3 regions of the Heliomicrobium undosum genome follow, and region 1 is predicted to be linked to each of the others. Evidence: riboswitches for the same ligand, from Rfam matches in the RefSeq annotation. Region 1 holds a riboswitch; each other region holds the start of a gene.
The links. A riboswitch is a leader RNA that binds a small molecule or an ion and turns the genes downstream of it on or off. The one in region 1 is predicted to bind S-adenosylmethionine.
Positions count from the first base shown of each region.

Region 1 (5,058 bases):
GGGTTTACGCGCCTTCAGCGTTTCTCCCACGCCAGTGATGGTGCCGCCGGTGCCGACGCCCCCGACAAGGATATCCACCTTGCCGTCCGTATCGGCCCAGATCTCCTCGGCGGTCGTTGCCCGGTGGATTTTCGGGTTGGCGGGGTTGATGAACTGCTGGGGAATGAAGGCGTTGGGGATCTGGGCAGCCAGTTCCTCTGCCCGGCGCACAGCGCCTTTCATCCCTTCCGTTCCAGGGGTCAGCACCAGTTCAGCGCCGTAGGCTTTTAGCAGGTTCCGGCGCTCAATGCTGAAGGTCTCCGGCATAGTCAGAATGACCCGATAGCCGAGGGCAGCCGCCACAAAGGCGAGGGCAATGCCGGTGTTGCCGCTGGTCGGCTCGATGATCACGGAGTCTTTATGGAGCAACCCTTTTTCTTCGGCGTCTTTGATCATCGCGTAGCCGATACGGTCTTTCACGCTGCCGCCGGGATTGAAGTACTCCAGCTTGGCGACCACGTCCGCTTCCAGCCCTTCGGTCACGCGGTTCAGCCGAACAAGCGGCGTTTTGCCGATCAGGTCAGTGATATTGTTGGCAATTTTGGCCATGGAAAACATCCTCCTTCATTTTTCCGTGTCGTTCATACACATCGCTAGTGGTATATCGGCGCGACCTCGCACCGCTTAGCAAAACACCTGTGAAGGATACACCTATATATCCGTAGGTTTTTTGAAAGTCCCTACATCCGTTGCCCCGGTCGTCATGAACTGCTTGGCTGCAGCGGACGGGGAAATCGTTGATACAGTCCATGCCACTCCCCCTTATCTAGACAAAAAGAGGCCAAGGGTTTCGATCCCTGTCTTGGATCGAAGCGCCTCGGCCTCCGGTCTATCCGGTCAGCGTTGGTTAATTCCGAGTTTTTCGATTTACATTTATGATATTAAAGGCTGTCGGGTTATCTGTCAATCACCATTTTCGTACGCAGATGAGAATTTTTCAGGCCAAGGCCTGCTCCAGATCATTGATTAAATCGTGGACATTTTCAATCCCGACGGACAACCGCAACAGGCGGTCGTTAACGCCGCAGCGCCGGCGGATATCCTCGGGGATATCGCCGTGGGTCTGGCGTGCCGGGAAGGTGAGCAGCGATTCAACGCCGCCCAGGCTTTCGGCAAAAGAGATCATTTTGATCCGCGACAGCGTCTCCGGGACTTTTCCGGCATCGCGAAGGGTAAAGGATATCATCGCCCCAGGCCCGCCGGCCTGCTGAAAATGAACCTCTCTGCCTGGGTGATTATCGAGGCCGATATAATACACCTGTTCCACAGCGGGATGGGATGACATCCAGCGGGCGATGGCGCTCGCGTTTTCCTGCGCCCGGTCCAGTCGTATTCCCAAGGTCTTCATGCCGCGCACAAGCAGCCATGAATCAAAAGGGCCGAGGATGGCGCCGGTGGCGTTTTGATAGAAAGCCAGCTTTTCACCAAGTTCTTCTGTGGCGGCTACGGCCAGACCGGCCACCACATCGTTATGTCCACCCAGATACTTCGTGCCACTGTGAACGACGATATCGGCGCCAAACTCGATGGGCCGCTGCAAGTAGGGGCTCATAAAGGTGTTGTCGACGATCAACAATAATTCGTGTTCGTCGCAAATCCGCCGGATTTGCCGGAGATCGGTGACTTTCATCGTCGGGTTGGTGGGGGTTTCAACCAATATCGCCTTCGTCCGGGCCGTAATCGCTTTGCTCACCTGTTCCGGATCACTCGTATCCACATAGTTCGCCGTAAACCCCCAGGGACGAAAAACCTGGTCTAGGAGCCGGTAGGTCCCCCCGTAGAGGTCTTCACAGAGAATGAAATGATCTCCGGATCTAAAGAGTGACATAACGGCGGTGATCGCCGCCAGGCCAGATGCAAAGGCCAGTCCGCGTCGCCCGCCCTCCAGTTTGGCGATCAGCTCTTCGAGAACCTGACGGGTGGGGTTCCCCGAGCGGCTGTAATCAAAGCCGGTGCTTTCGCCCAAAGCCGGATGACGGAAGGTGGCCGACTGGTAGATGGGGAAACTAACGGCGCCTGTGCCTGCGTCTTTGCCGTTGCCCCCCTGGGCCAACAGTGAATCGATGCGCATATGCGAAACCTCTCCTTTTCGTGATTGATTCTTCATCTGTGCGCTATTTATCTGCCCAAACAAAAACGGTCTTCTCTGAAAGAGAAGACCGTCATAAAGACAGGGCAAGTCTTATCTTTCAGGGTTTCCCCTGCAGGAATTGGCACCATGCAGGCATGCCTGCTGGTTGCCGGGCTTCATCGGGCCAGTCCCTCCACCAACTCTTGATAAGAGCGTCTTATTCGATTTTTCCGGCGTCAACCGGATTGACTATACATTACCGGGAATCACAGTCAGACGTCAAGAGTTTTTTTCGCTGATTAGACAAATACTTTTCTTTGCGAAAAACCTCCCTTTCCTTGACAGGATTCCCCACCCCTTCTATCATGGAGTCTAGTAAAAAAATAAGATATTCCGACTTAGATAGTCGGTTTTTTGCAGTAAGGAGTGTGTTTTCTATGGAACGGATTGCCCAGGATGTGACCGCATTGATTGGAAATACGCCGATGGTTCGACTGCGCCGGATTCTTGGATCGGCAACTGCCGGCGATGCTGTTGCGCGCGGCGGCGCTAACGGCGGTGACGGGAAATCCGTCGCTGACAGCGGCGCTGTGACGGAGATCATCGCCAAGTTGGAGTACTTCAACCCCGGCGGCAGCGTGAAGGATCGCATCGGCCTCAACATGATCAAGGACGCCGAAGAACGGGGCTTGTTGCGACCTGGTGCTGTCATCGTCGAACCGACAAGCGGCAACACCGGCGTTGCCCTGGCCATGGTGGCCGCCGTCCGCGGCTACCGGCTGATCCTGACCATGCCGGAGACGATGAGCGTCGAGCGCCGCAATCTTCTAAAGGCCTTTGGCGCCGAATTGGTGCTCACCCCCGGCGCCGAGGGGATGCGCGGCGCTGTGCAAAAGGCGGAGCAGATCGTGAAGGAGACCCCTGGCGCGATCATGCCCCAGCAGTTCGCCAACCCCGCCAATCCCGCCATCCACCAGGTGACCACCGGCGAGGAGATCTGGCGAGACACAGACGGCAGGGTGGACATCTTCGTCGCCGGCGTCGGCACCGGCGGCACCATCACGGGAACGGCCAAAACACTGAAACAGCGAAACCCCAACCTCCAGGTCATCGCTGTCGAGCCGGCGGGGTCTCCCGTCCTTTCCGGCGGCAAACCGGGCCCCCACGGGATCCAGGGCATCGGCGCCGGCTTCATCCCGGATGTCTATGACAGCGGTCTCATCGATGAAATCCTCCCTGTCGCTGACGCCGACGCCCTCGCAACCAGCCGCCGCCTGGCCCGGGAGGAGGGGCTGCTCGTGGGCATCTCCGCCGGCGCCGCCGCCTTCGCCGCCATCGAGGCGGCCAAGCGACCGGAAAACCGGGGCAAGCGCATCGTCGTCCTCCTGCCCGATACGGGGGAACGCTATCTGAGCACAAGCCTGTTTTCTGAAGGGTAAAATCGCCCTTTCCCGTTGACTTTAGGCCATGGCTCCCCTATTGTAGGAGAGGAATGTTAGGGTTGGGGGAGTTGCCATGGAAAACCTGTATATCGTCGCCGTCATTCTCGGAATCGTGGAAGGCCTCACAGAGTTCATTCCCGTGTCTTCAACAGGGCACATGATCCTCGTCGGCAGCCTCCTTGGCTTTGAGGGGGATAAAGCGGCCACCTTCGAGGTCTTCATCCAGTTGGGCGCCATCCTGGCGGTCCTCGTCCTCTACCGGGACCGTTTCTTAAACCTGATCTTAAACCTCTTTGCTGACGGCATCCGTTTCGATGACCGGGGCTTTACCATCTGGCATGTGGCCATCGCCATGGCGCCGGCTTGCATCCTCGGTTTCTTCTTTCACAAATCGATCAAGGGGCTTTTCTCCGATCAATCCGTCGTCATCGGTCTCGTCCTGGGCGGCCTTTTGATGCTGGCGGCTACCTGGTGGCGTGGTCCCCGTCGCCCGGTTGACGATCTCGAACGGATCAACTACCGCCAGGCGCTCTTCGTCGGACTTGCTCAGTGCCTCTCCCTCTGGCCCGGTTTTTCCCGGTCCGGCGCCACCATTTCCGGCGGCATGCTGGCTGGCATGACCTCGGCCGTAGCCGCCGAGTTTTCCTTCATCGTCGCCGTGCCGATGATGACCGTCGCCACGGGCTATGACATGTTGAAGTCTTACCAGTTCCTCGATGCGTCCGACCTGCCCTTTTTTGCCCTCGGCTTCGTCGTTTCCTTCGTCGTCGCCTGGGCGGCCATCGTCTGGTTCTTAAAGCTGCTGCAGCGGATCGGTTTGGCGCCGTTCGCCTACTACCGCTTCCTCGTGGCGTTGCTCTACAGCGTTTTGGTGATCCTGTAAAACCGAGGCTGCTTCACTGTTACATAGGGTGTGAAAACGGAAAAAGGGCGTGGCCGCTGCCTCAGCGACCAGCCCTTTTTTTGTTGCCCTTCGCTAGTAATCCTTTGAAATCTCGGGTATCGTGTCGATCTCCTGGAGCCCGCTGATGCCGTCAATCTCTTGAATCTCATCAACAGCCTCAGGGTCCCCCTGGGAGTTTTGCAACCCTCTTTTTTCGTCACCCTTTGCAGGGGTTTGCCCGGTATTCCCGGCTAGTGACTTTGGATGAAGCGGCATGGCCTCCAACCTCCTTTGTCTTCAGGGGTTAGTATCACCTTCCGCGAGCTTCCTATCACCATCAGGATGGTTTGCTTAGAGAATAGATAACAAGGATCTTCTTCGGGCAGCGCGGCCCGGTTTCATAACGGGATCACTTCGCTTTACTGATCAACCGGTTCAACCGGCCGAGAACCTCCTCAGAGCTTTTCTCCAACTCAGCGAGCATCTGCTGGGCCACATCGTGTTGACCGGCGCGGAAAGCGTCAGCCGCTTTCATGGCAAATTCATGGACACGGGCGTGGGGACCGTCGAGGGAGACAAAGTCGGGGTCTTGCTTAAAGGGGTTGTCGGCGCCGAAGTACCAT
Region 1 is NZ_WXEY01000008.1:81,832-86,889, forward strand. Features, by position in the region: gene cysK (cysteine synthase A) at 1-588, opposite strand, end outside; gene GTO91_RS09480 (trans-sulfuration enzyme family protein) at 977-2,110, opposite strand; SAM riboswitch class I at 2,219-2,323, opposite strand; gene cysK (cysteine synthase A) at 2,548-3,549, shown strand; gene GTO91_RS09490 (undecaprenyl-diphosphate phosphatase) at 3,626-4,435, shown strand; gene GTO91_RS09495 (hypothetical protein) at 4,529-4,711, opposite strand; gene GTO91_RS09500 (methyl-accepting chemotaxis protein) at 4,845-5,058, opposite strand, start outside.

Region 2 (5,058 bases), on a different contig from region 1:
CCTGACCGAATCGGCCAACCAGGTGGGTGAGGCGGCGACACAACTCGCCGAAGCCGTCGGAGGGTTGGCGGAAGGCGCCGGCAAGCAGGTGGCGGAGGTCGCCCGTTTTCGCGACCATGTGCAAGCCAGCGAATTGCATGTTCATGAGGGGGAAGCGGCTTCAAACGCCTTGGCCCAGGACGCCCGACAATCGACGGCGGCGGCAACCCAGTGTCACGACACCATCGAAAAAGCGTCCCAGCACCTCCAGGGCGTCAGTCAGTCCGTCGACGCCAGCACGGCGGCGATTCGCCGGCTCAACGGGCTATCCGAGGAGATCGGGGTGATCACCACCTCCATCACCGGCATCGCCGAGCAGACGAATCTGCTCGCCTTGAACGCTGCCATTGAAGCGGCGAGAGCCGGCGAGCATGGGCGTGGCTTTCACATCGTCGCCGATGAAGTGCGCAAGCTGGCCGAGGAATCAGCCCGGGCAGCGACGCAGATCACGAGCCTTGTCAGCAACATGCAGCAGGAGATCTCGGGCATGGTCGATATGATGAACGCCAACGTGACATCGATCGGCGAGCAGGTGGGCCTGATCCGGCAAGGGGCCGCAGCGTTGGAGCAGGTCATCGGGTCGGCCATGCGCACTGAAGGCAGTGTTCGTCAGATGCAGGAAGCCGTCGATATGATCTCTGCCTCCGTGAAAGCGATGAACGCGTCGGCCGGGGTGATCGAAGGGGTGGCCGGCGAGTTTTCGGCCCTTTCGCAACAACTGGCCGCCTCTACGCAGGAGCAGGCGGCTGTGGCCGAGGAGATGGCCGAACGCAGCGGCCAGCTCAGCCAGTCCGCTCAATCGCTCCAAGAAAAAGCCAAACAGTTTCGCATGGACCCCTAGAGCGCCCTTCTCAGGCTAGACACCACCTCCATTCATCCATATTAAATTTTTGATAAAAAGGGATTGTAATAAGTCCCTTTTTTCTTTTTTTCTGGACTTTGTGAAGGGATTGAAGGGGAAAATGTGCAATACTTCCTGTGAAGGGATGACAGAAACGAGGGTCTACTCTACATACTCGCGCCCGCTCACGCGGCGCCAAGATAGGGAGTGTTGTCATGTCGATTGCGGTGAACGTGTTGCTGCGTCTCAAACTGGAAAACCAGCCGGGGATGTTGGCCCAGGTGCTTTCGATTATCGCCGCCCATGAGGGGCACCCGGGATCGATCGACCTGGTGTCGGCCTCGACCACCCACGTGATACGGGAACTGATGGTCCGCCTCCACGACAGCCGCGCCTTTGAGCGTCTGCTGGCGGAACTGCGGGAGACGCCGGGTGTGCAGGTCATCCGCGTGGCCGACCGTGTCTTTCTCCGCCACGTGGGCGGCAAAATCGAGGTACGTTCCCGCTGTCCCGTCGCCAACCGGGAAGACCTCTCCCTGATCTACACTCCCGGCGTCGGCGCTATCTCCGAGTTGATCGCTCGGGAGCCGGACATGGCCTTTCCTCTCACGATGAAGGGTAACGCCATCGCTATCGTCACCGACGGATCCGCCGTCCTCGGCCTGGGCGACCTCGGTCCGGCGGCCGCTTTGCCGGTCATGGAGGGCAAGGCGGTCCTCTTTAAGCGCTTTGCCGGCATCAATGCCGTGCCCATCTGCCTGGACGTCCATGAGCCGCAGGCGATCATCGACGCCGTCCGGGCCATCGCCCCGGCCTTTGGCGGCATCAATTTGGAAGACATCGCTGCGCCGAAGTGCTTCGAGATCGAGCAGCGGCTGTCCGAAATCCTTGACATCCCCGTCTTTCACGACGACCAGCACGGGACGGCCATCGTCACCCTGGCAGGGCTCCTGAACGCACTGAAGGTGGTAGGCAAGGAACTGGCGCAGGCGCGGATCGTCATCGCCGGCGCCGGCGCAGCCGGTATGGCCATCACCGCCATGCTGCTGAAGGCCGGCGCCACAGACCTCATCGTCTGCGACCGCAAAGGGGCGATCTCCCGGGATGAAGGGCCGTCGCAGCCGTCCAAACGATGGATCGCCGAACACACCAACGCAGGCTGTGTCAAGGGACCCCTGAAAAAGGTTGTCGCCGGCGCCGACGTGTTTATCGGTGTCTCCGGTCCCGGTGTCTTAGACCGGGCCGATGTGGAGACCATGGCCGCCCGGCCTGTCATCTTCGCCCTGGCCAATCCCGAACCGGAGATCGAGCCCGAGACGGTCCATGACATCGCCGGCGTCATCGCCACCGGCCGATCCGACTACCCCAACCAGATCAACAACGCCCTGGCCTTCCCCGGCATCTTTCGGGGCGCCCTCGACTGCCACGCCAGGACGATTAGCGACGAGATGTCCTTAGCCGCCGCCTACGCCTTGGCCGGCCTCGTTCCCGAGGAGGAGTTGTCAGCCGAACACATCATCCCCTCCATCTTCCATGAAGAGGTGGCCTCGGTCGTCGCCCGGGCCGTCGTCGAGGTGGCGCGGCGCACCGGCGTGGCAAGGCCGACTCCCCATGGACCGGGGGAGGAGTAGAAAAAACCGATTGACAAGCGAAGCTTGTGCTTGTTATACTCAAGTGCGTGACAACGAAATACGGACTTCTTATCAAGAGATGGCTGAGGGACTGGCCCGATGACGCCCGGCAACCGGTTATGTATAACACGGTGCCAATTCCTGCGGGATGCGACGCATCCCGGGAGATAAGGAGGGGAATAAGCGTGCGCAAAAACCTCTTCTTGTCGAAGAGGTTTTTTGTTTTGTACCATCATTTTTTCGCGTCACCAGCGTTTTTCATGTCAGCGAGTTTTTACACTTCACCGAAACGAGGAGACACCATGATCGAAATCCGCAACCTGAAAAAAGTCTTCCCCGCCGCCGGGGGGCTCTTCACCGCCCTCGACGGGATCAACCTTACCATCCCTGAGGGAAAAATCTACGGCATCATCGGGCCGAGCGGCGCCGGCAAGAGCACCCTCATCCGCACGATCAACATGCTGGAGCGGCCCAGCGAGGGCAGCGTCGTCATCGACGGCGAGGACATCGCCCGATTTGACGATAGCCGCTTGCGCGCGCTTCGCCAGCAGATCGGCATGATCTTTCAGCACTTCAACCTGCTCACCTCCCGCACCGTCGGCGAGAACATCGCCTTCCCCCTGGAGATCGCCGGTATGGACAAAGCGCAGATCCGGGCGCGGGTGAAGGAACTGCTGCCCCTCGTCGGGCTGGAAGACAAGGAAGACACCTATGTGGCCCACCTGAGCGGCGGCCAGAAGCAACGCGTCGGTATCGCCAGGGCGCTGGCCAACCACCCGAAGATCCTGCTCTGTGACGAAGCCACCTCCGCCCTCGATCCCCAGACGACCCAGTCCATCCTGCGACTCATCGCCGACATCAACCGGCGCTTCAACCTGACCGTCGTCCTGATCACCCATGAGATGCAGGTCATCCAGGAGATCTGCGACGAGGTGGCCTTCATCGAAGGCGGCAGGATCATCGAGGCTGGACCAGTGCGCGAGGTCTTTACCAATCCCCGTTCGCCCGTCGTCAAGGAATTCGTCCGGGGCGCCCTCGAGGGGGAGAAGCTCCGCCACCTCCTCGCGGCAGGTACTTTTCAGCGCAGCAACGGCGGTCGCCTCATTCGGATCACCTTTGCAGGGGGCGCGACAGAAGAGCCCCTTCTCGCTTCAGTCATCCGCCGTTTTAGCGTCGACGCCAACATCCTCTTCGGGAACATCGACACCGTCCGCGAGACACCCTTCGGCACGCTGCTGTTGGAGTTGACTGGCGAAGCGGTCAAGGTCGACGAGGCGCTCGCCTATATCCGCTCCCGCGATGTGAAGGTGGAGGTGATCGACCGTGAATGAGACGTACTTGCAGGCCACATGGGAGACCTTTTACATGGTTATCGCGGCGACCGGCCTTTCGACGCTCCTCGGCATCCCCTTGGGCATCCTCCTGGTCGTGACGGAGAAAGCCGGCGTCCTGCCCAACCGGCTCGTCAACAGCTTCCTCGCCATCGCCGTCAACATCTTCCGCTCCATCCCCTTTATCATCCTGCTGGTGGCCATCCTGCCCCTGACCAAGCTGCTCGTGGGCAGCCGCATCGGCACCCAGGCCGCCATCGTCCCCCTCACCGTCGCCGCCATCCCCTTCGTGGCCCGCATCATCGAGGCCTCCCTCAAAGAGGTCGACAAGGGCATCATCGAGGCGGCTAGGGCCATGGGGGCGACACCAGGACAGATCATCAGCAAGGTGCTCCTGCCGGAAGCGTTGCCCGGCCTGCTGCTGGGGATCATCATCACCTTTGTGACCTTGATCGGCTACTCGGCCATGGCCGGCGCTGTGGGAGGAGGTGGTTTGGGCGATCTGGCGATCCGAGAAGGCTACATGCGCAACAACAGCGATGTGACCTGGGTGACGGTCGTGGTACTGGTGGCCATGGTGCAGGTCTTCCAGAGCCTCGGCGACTGGCTCACCGGGCGGATCCGCAAGCGCCGCGGGCTGGTGTGAAAAGCTGACAAAATAGCGTTCGCCTTTCTGCGGCGAGAAAGGGGCGAGCGAAGGCTCCAGGAAAAGCACCTTAAGGAAGCAGAGGAACACAGAGAACACAGCTAATGTGCAAGAAGAACACCTTAGAAAACTGTAACGCAGAAAAGACCTTAAACGCAGAAAAGTATCGGGCGCTTAGATGCCCCGGAAACACAGGTTGCAGGAAATACAGACACAGAGAAACTCACCAACACCACAGCAAAAAACAGACAAGGAGAATCACAATTATGTTCAACCAACTGTTGCAGAAAAAAGTCACCCGCCTCATTGGCGGCCTCCTGGTGCTATCCGTAGCCGCCCTCGGCGCAGCCGGCTGCGGCGCCAAGGATACGACCGGCAAAGCCGCCGGCGGCAATAACGGCCAAACGGCAGCCCAATCGAAGACGATCCGCTTTGGCGTCTCCCCGGTGCCCCATGCCGAGATCGCGAAGATCGCTAAGGATCTCCTGGCCAAGGACGGCATTGAACTGAAGATCGTCGAGTTTAACGACTATGTGCAGCCCAACCTGGCCCTAGCTGACGGTGAACTTG
Region 2 is NZ_WXEY01000012.1:9,554-14,611, forward strand. Features, by position in the region: gene GTO91_RS11445 (methyl-accepting chemotaxis protein) at 1-880, shown strand, start outside; gene GTO91_RS11450 (NAD-dependent malic enzyme) at 1,096-2,511, shown strand; SAM riboswitch class I at 2,578-2,685, shown strand; gene GTO91_RS11455 (methionine ABC transporter ATP-binding protein) at 2,814-3,842, shown strand; gene GTO91_RS11460 (methionine ABC transporter permease) at 3,835-4,488, shown strand; gene GTO91_RS11465 (MetQ/NlpA family ABC transporter substrate-binding protein) at 4,755-5,058, shown strand, end outside.
Region 2: it holds a riboswitch for S-adenosylmethionine, as region 1 does, so the genes downstream of both, GTO91_RS11455 (methionine ABC transporter ATP-binding protein) here and GTO91_RS09480 (trans-sulfuration enzyme family protein) in region 1, are expected to answer to the same signal.

Region 3 (5,058 bases), on a different contig from region 1:
GGGAATCACCGGCCCTGCCAGGATCAGCAGCAGCGAAACGGCGCCGATAGCGATAAATTGGTTTGCCACCCAACGGACGAGGCCCTCCTTGTCCTTCGCCTCATCGTAACCGGCCAGCCATTCCACCGTCTGTCCCTTTTTAAGAGCGAAGCCCCAGGCGAAAAAAAAGACCATGTTGAAGAGCGGGAGCAGGGTGTTCACTTTCATGACCGTTTCCTCCCTTCCCATAGGAAAAGGGGCGCCCCGGCGCCCCTTCTTGCTGATGTTCTGCTTCGATTGCTGCATGGTTTGGTTTCTATCGACGGGGCTCCCCTTGGATTGCGCCGGCATAACGCCCTGAATATCTGAATAAGCGAACCGCATTTCATGCCGCCCGTTGAGACCCGCCTCCGCTACACCTGCCTCATATCGGCGATCCCATTGACAAAGGACGCCACAACGGGGCGCATCCGTTCAAACTCGACCAAGAAGGCGTCGTGACCGTGGGGGCTTTTCAGTTCCCAGTAGCCGGCGTCACAGCCGGCTTTTTTCATGATCTCGGCCATCTCGATCATATAGACGGGCGGGTAGATCCAGTCGGAATCAACGCCGATGAAAAGCGTCCGGGCGGCGATGGAGGCGAGTGCCTTCTCGTAGCCGCCGCGGCCGCGGCCTACATCAAGCAAGTCCATGGCCTTGCAGAGGTACATGTAGGTGTTGGCGTCAAAACGTTGGACCAGTTTGTCGCCCTGGTAGTGCAGGTAGCTCTCGATCTCGAAGCGGTTGTCAAAATCAAAGTATGCCTTCGGCTGGTTGTTCGTCATCCGTCGTCCGAACCGGGCGGTGAAGAGTTCGTCGCTGCGGTAGGTGACCATGCCGAGCATCCGGGCGATGGCGAGGCCCTGGGCCGGCCCTTTTCCGGGCGCGTAGTCACCGCCGTTCCAGGCGGGATCGAGCATGATCGTGCGGCGCATGATCTCGTTGAAGGCGATGCCCATGGCCGTCATGCGGCCGGCCGTGGCGATGGGCAGCAGGCCGTCCATCATGTCCGGGTAGGTGACGCCCCATTCGAGGACCTGCATGCCGCCCATGGAACCGCCAGCCACGAGCAACAGCCGTTCGATGCCCAGGTGATCGATGAGCGCCTTCTGCACCCGCACCATGTCGCGGATGGTGTAGACAGGAAAGTCCATCCCATAGGGACGTCCCGTCTCCGGGTTGATGCTGGCCGGCCCCGTCGTTCCCCGGCAGCCGCCGAGGACGTTGGAACAGATGATGAAAAAGCGGTTCGTGTCAAAGGGCTTGCCCGGGCCGATCAGGTCGTCCCACCAGCCCGGCGCCTTTTCGGCCGGGTGGTTCTTGCCGGCGGCGTGATGATCCCCCGTCAATGCGTGGGCGATCAGGATGGCGTTGGAGCGTTCCCGGTTCAGGACGCCATAGGTCTCATAGGCCACCGTGATGGGGCCGAGCCGGCTGCCCGATTCCAGCACAAAGGCGTCGGACCCCTCGGCGAAGGTAAACGTTTGGGGTTGGACGATCCGTTCGCGGCTTCCCATCAACCCCCAGTTGGCAACGGCCCCAGTGCTCATTCGGATCCCGCCTTCTTACGCCCGGCCTTCGGCGGCCCGCAGCGCCTGATCAAGGTCTTCTATCAAATCGTCCGGGTCTTCCAGACCGATGGAGAGGCGCACCAGATCGGGGCTGACGCCGGCGGCGCGCAAAGCCTCCTCGGAGAGTTGGCTGTGGGTCGTCGACGCCGGGTGGATGACGAGGGACTTGGCGTCGCCCACGTTGGCCAGGTGGGAGAAGATCTGCAGGCTGTCGATGAAACGACGCCCCCCTTCGACGCCGCCTTTGATGCCGAAGGTGAGGATGGCGCCGGCGCCCTTGGGCAGGTATTTTTTCGCCAGATCGCAGGAGGCGTGGTCGCTGCACTCGGGGTAGGAAACCCAACTGACCAGCGGGTGGTTCCGCAGGAAGTCGACGATGTGGCGAGTGTTGCTCACATGGCGATCCATCCGCAGGGAGAGGGTCTCCACACCGTGGAGCAACAAGAAGGAGTTGAAAGGGCTGATACAGTTGCCCATATCGCGCAGGAGTTGCAGACGCGCTTTGACGACGAAGGCCGCCGGGCCGATGTCCTTGGCGTAGACGACGCCGTGGTAGCTCGGGTCGGGGTTGATGAACCCGGGGAACTTGTCGTTCTGAGCCCAGTCAAACTTGCCCGAATCGACGATGACACCGCCGATGGAGGTGCCGTGACCGCCGATGAACTTGGTGGCCGAGTAGACGACGATGTCGGCGCCGAAGTCAATGGGCCGGCAGAGGGCGGGCGTGCCGAAGGTGTTGTCAACGATTAGGGGGATGCCGGCTTCATGGGCCACAGCGGCGACAGCCTCGATGTCGAGCACGTCACACTTGGGGTTGCCGATGATCTCGCCGTAGATGGCCTTCGTCTTTTCGTTGATGGCAGCCCGAAAATTGTCGGTGTTCGAGGGATCGACAAAGCGGATCTTGACACCGAGACGAGGCAGCGTATGGGTGAAGAGGTTGTAGGTGCCGCCGTAGAGGCTGGTGGCAGCGACGATCTCGTCACCGGCAGAGCATATGTTCAGGATGGACAGGGTGATGGCCGACTGGCCCGAGGAGAGGGCCAATGCGCCGACGCCGCCATCGAGGGCGGCAAGCCGTTTTTCCAGCACGTCAGTCGTCGGGTTGTCGATGCGGGTGTAGATGTGACCGGGCTCTTTCAGGGCAAAGAGGTTGGCGGCATGCTCCACATCACGAAACACATAGGAAGTGGTCTGATAGATCGGAACCGCCCGGGAAAGGGTGTCCTGGTCGGGCACATGGCCTTCGTGCAGGGCGATCGTGTCAAAGCGCCATTTTTTCTCTGTCATGGCTGTGCTCCCTTCTCGTCTTTCATAACGTTATAACACCCTTCAAGGGGGTACGGGCGGGATGCAAAAACCCCCTGCGCAGACGCAGGGGGTATACTTCTATCCGCCTCATCTGCCAGGACGAGTCCGTCCTGAAGGAATTGGCACCATGTCGCATCAGTTCCCACTGTTTGCGACGGGTTGCCGGGTTTCATCGGGCCCTTTCCCTCCACCTCTCTGGATGAGTGTCTTCAATTTTCGGCCGGCTCCATAATGGGCAAGCGCTTGGAGTTTATTGTACCCGTGACAGCGGTTGCCGTCAATTGAAAAAATGAAAGGTAACAGAAAATTTACTGACTATGTTATCACCCACTACCGGTCGGGCAGCTTGCCTCGACCAAGCTTCTATTTATCTTCCACTCCGATGGAGGGAATGGCTTGTCCCCGTGGAATACATCATCGTTGTCGGATCGACATTAAGATTCCATGAAAAAGAAGGAGGCCTTCTGTTGCGCAATCGCTGGTTGAAACCGCTTTTTCTGTGCCTGCTGGTCCTCGCCTTGGCGCTGACGGGCTGCTCCAAACCGTCGCCTAGCGCAAAAGCTCCCGGCTCGGGAGGATCGCCATCCACAACGACGACACAGGCAGCCTCACCCCAAAGGGCTGCCCAGGACGTATTGCGCGTTCATTTCATTGATGTGGGACAGGCGGATTCCATCCTGCTCCAATCCCCCGGCGGGCGTTTCGTCCTTGTTGACGGCGGCAATGTAGATGACGGCCGGCTGGTTGTCGATTACCTGAAGCGCCAAGGGGTCAAAGAACTGGCCGCCGTCGTGGCCACCCACCCCCATGAGGATCACATCGGGGGACTTGATAAAGTCCTCAAAAGCTACCCTGTCGGCCAGGTGTACATGCCCAAGGCGACGACAACCACGAAAACCTTTGAGTATTTTTTAAACGCCGTAAAGGCGAGCGGCGCCAAACGGGTGGAAGCGAAAGGCGGCGTGAAACTGGATGTGCCCGATATGGACGGCGTCTTCCTCGCGCCGAACGGGACCGGTTATGAAGAGATGAACGATTACAGCGCTGTCCTCAAGGTCAACTACGGCAAGACCTCCTTCCTGCTGACCGGCGACGCCGAGGCAAAATCGGAAGGTGAAATGCTGGCCCAGGGATATGATCTGAAAGCAGATGTGCTGAAGGTGGGGCACCACGGCAGCACCAGTTCCACCACAAGCCCCTTCCTGAAGGCGGTATCGCCGAAATACGCCTTCATTCCGGTGGGCGACGGCAACGACTACGGCCATCCCCACAAAAAAACCCTCGACAAACTGGCCAAAGCCAGCGTGGAGGTCTTCCGGGCAGATAAAAACGGCACTGTTGTGGTCACCAGTGACGGGAACAAGGTCAACTTCGAACTGGAAAAACGGTAAAAACAAAAGCATTCGCTCATAACGCTAATCGCGTTAATAAGGATGAGCATCATCATCTGTCCGCTTCACGCGGACAAGGAGACTTATGAGTCGGGATAAAGGCCCGGCTCTTTTTTTGTTTTCGCCCTTCTATTCTTTTGGGAACTAGCCCTTCTATTTTCAGTTTAATTTGAATAAATAGGTATAGTAGGATATTTTTTCCATTTTTTCTTTTTGGTCTTCTTCGGTTGACCCATTATTGGCGGAGGTGGTTCTTTGAAACGTTCGGTCCGATCCTGCCTGTTGGTCTTCGCCCTCGTTCAGGTCTTCGCCTGCAGTGAGGCGGAAGCGCTGCCATTGCGCAAAGCGCCCGCGTCGATGCCGCCGCCGGCGGCGCTGGCAGCGGTTTTGCCTGGCGCGACGACTACGTCTACGCCTTCCGTCTTGACACCGTCTAACCCGACTTCGACTGCGACAACCCCTCCGGGGAAAACCCCGTTGACCGCTGCCTCCTCGGGCGCGGGATTGACAACGCCATCTACATCAACACCGTCCAGGGTCATTCCGTCCACACCTACGGCGCCGAGCACAGTTGATCCGGTTGCTCCCGCTGTCCCCACTAGCCCTGCTACCTCAGTTGACCCGGTCCCGGCTAATTCGGCCGACCCAGCTATCCCAGCTAAACCGGCCAACCCAGCTAATCCCGCTACCCCAGATAACCCCAATACCCCGGGGACGACCGACACCACCCCTGTCGCTCCTGTTTTATCGGGTGGAACCATCACCCT
Region 3 is NZ_WXEY01000021.1:41,614-46,671, forward strand. Features, by position in the region: gene GTO91_RS14460 (DUF3784 domain-containing protein) at 1-207, opposite strand, end outside; gene metX (homoserine O-acetyltransferase MetX) at 393-1,568, opposite strand; gene GTO91_RS14470 (homocysteine synthase) at 1,584-2,879, opposite strand; SAM riboswitch class I at 2,985-3,106, opposite strand; gene GTO91_RS14475 (ComEC/Rec2 family competence protein) at 3,383-4,291, shown strand; gene GTO91_RS14480 (VanW family protein) at 4,547-5,058, shown strand, end outside.
Region 3: it holds a riboswitch for S-adenosylmethionine, as region 1 does, so the genes downstream of both, GTO91_RS14470 (homocysteine synthase) here and GTO91_RS09480 (trans-sulfuration enzyme family protein) in region 1, are expected to answer to the same signal.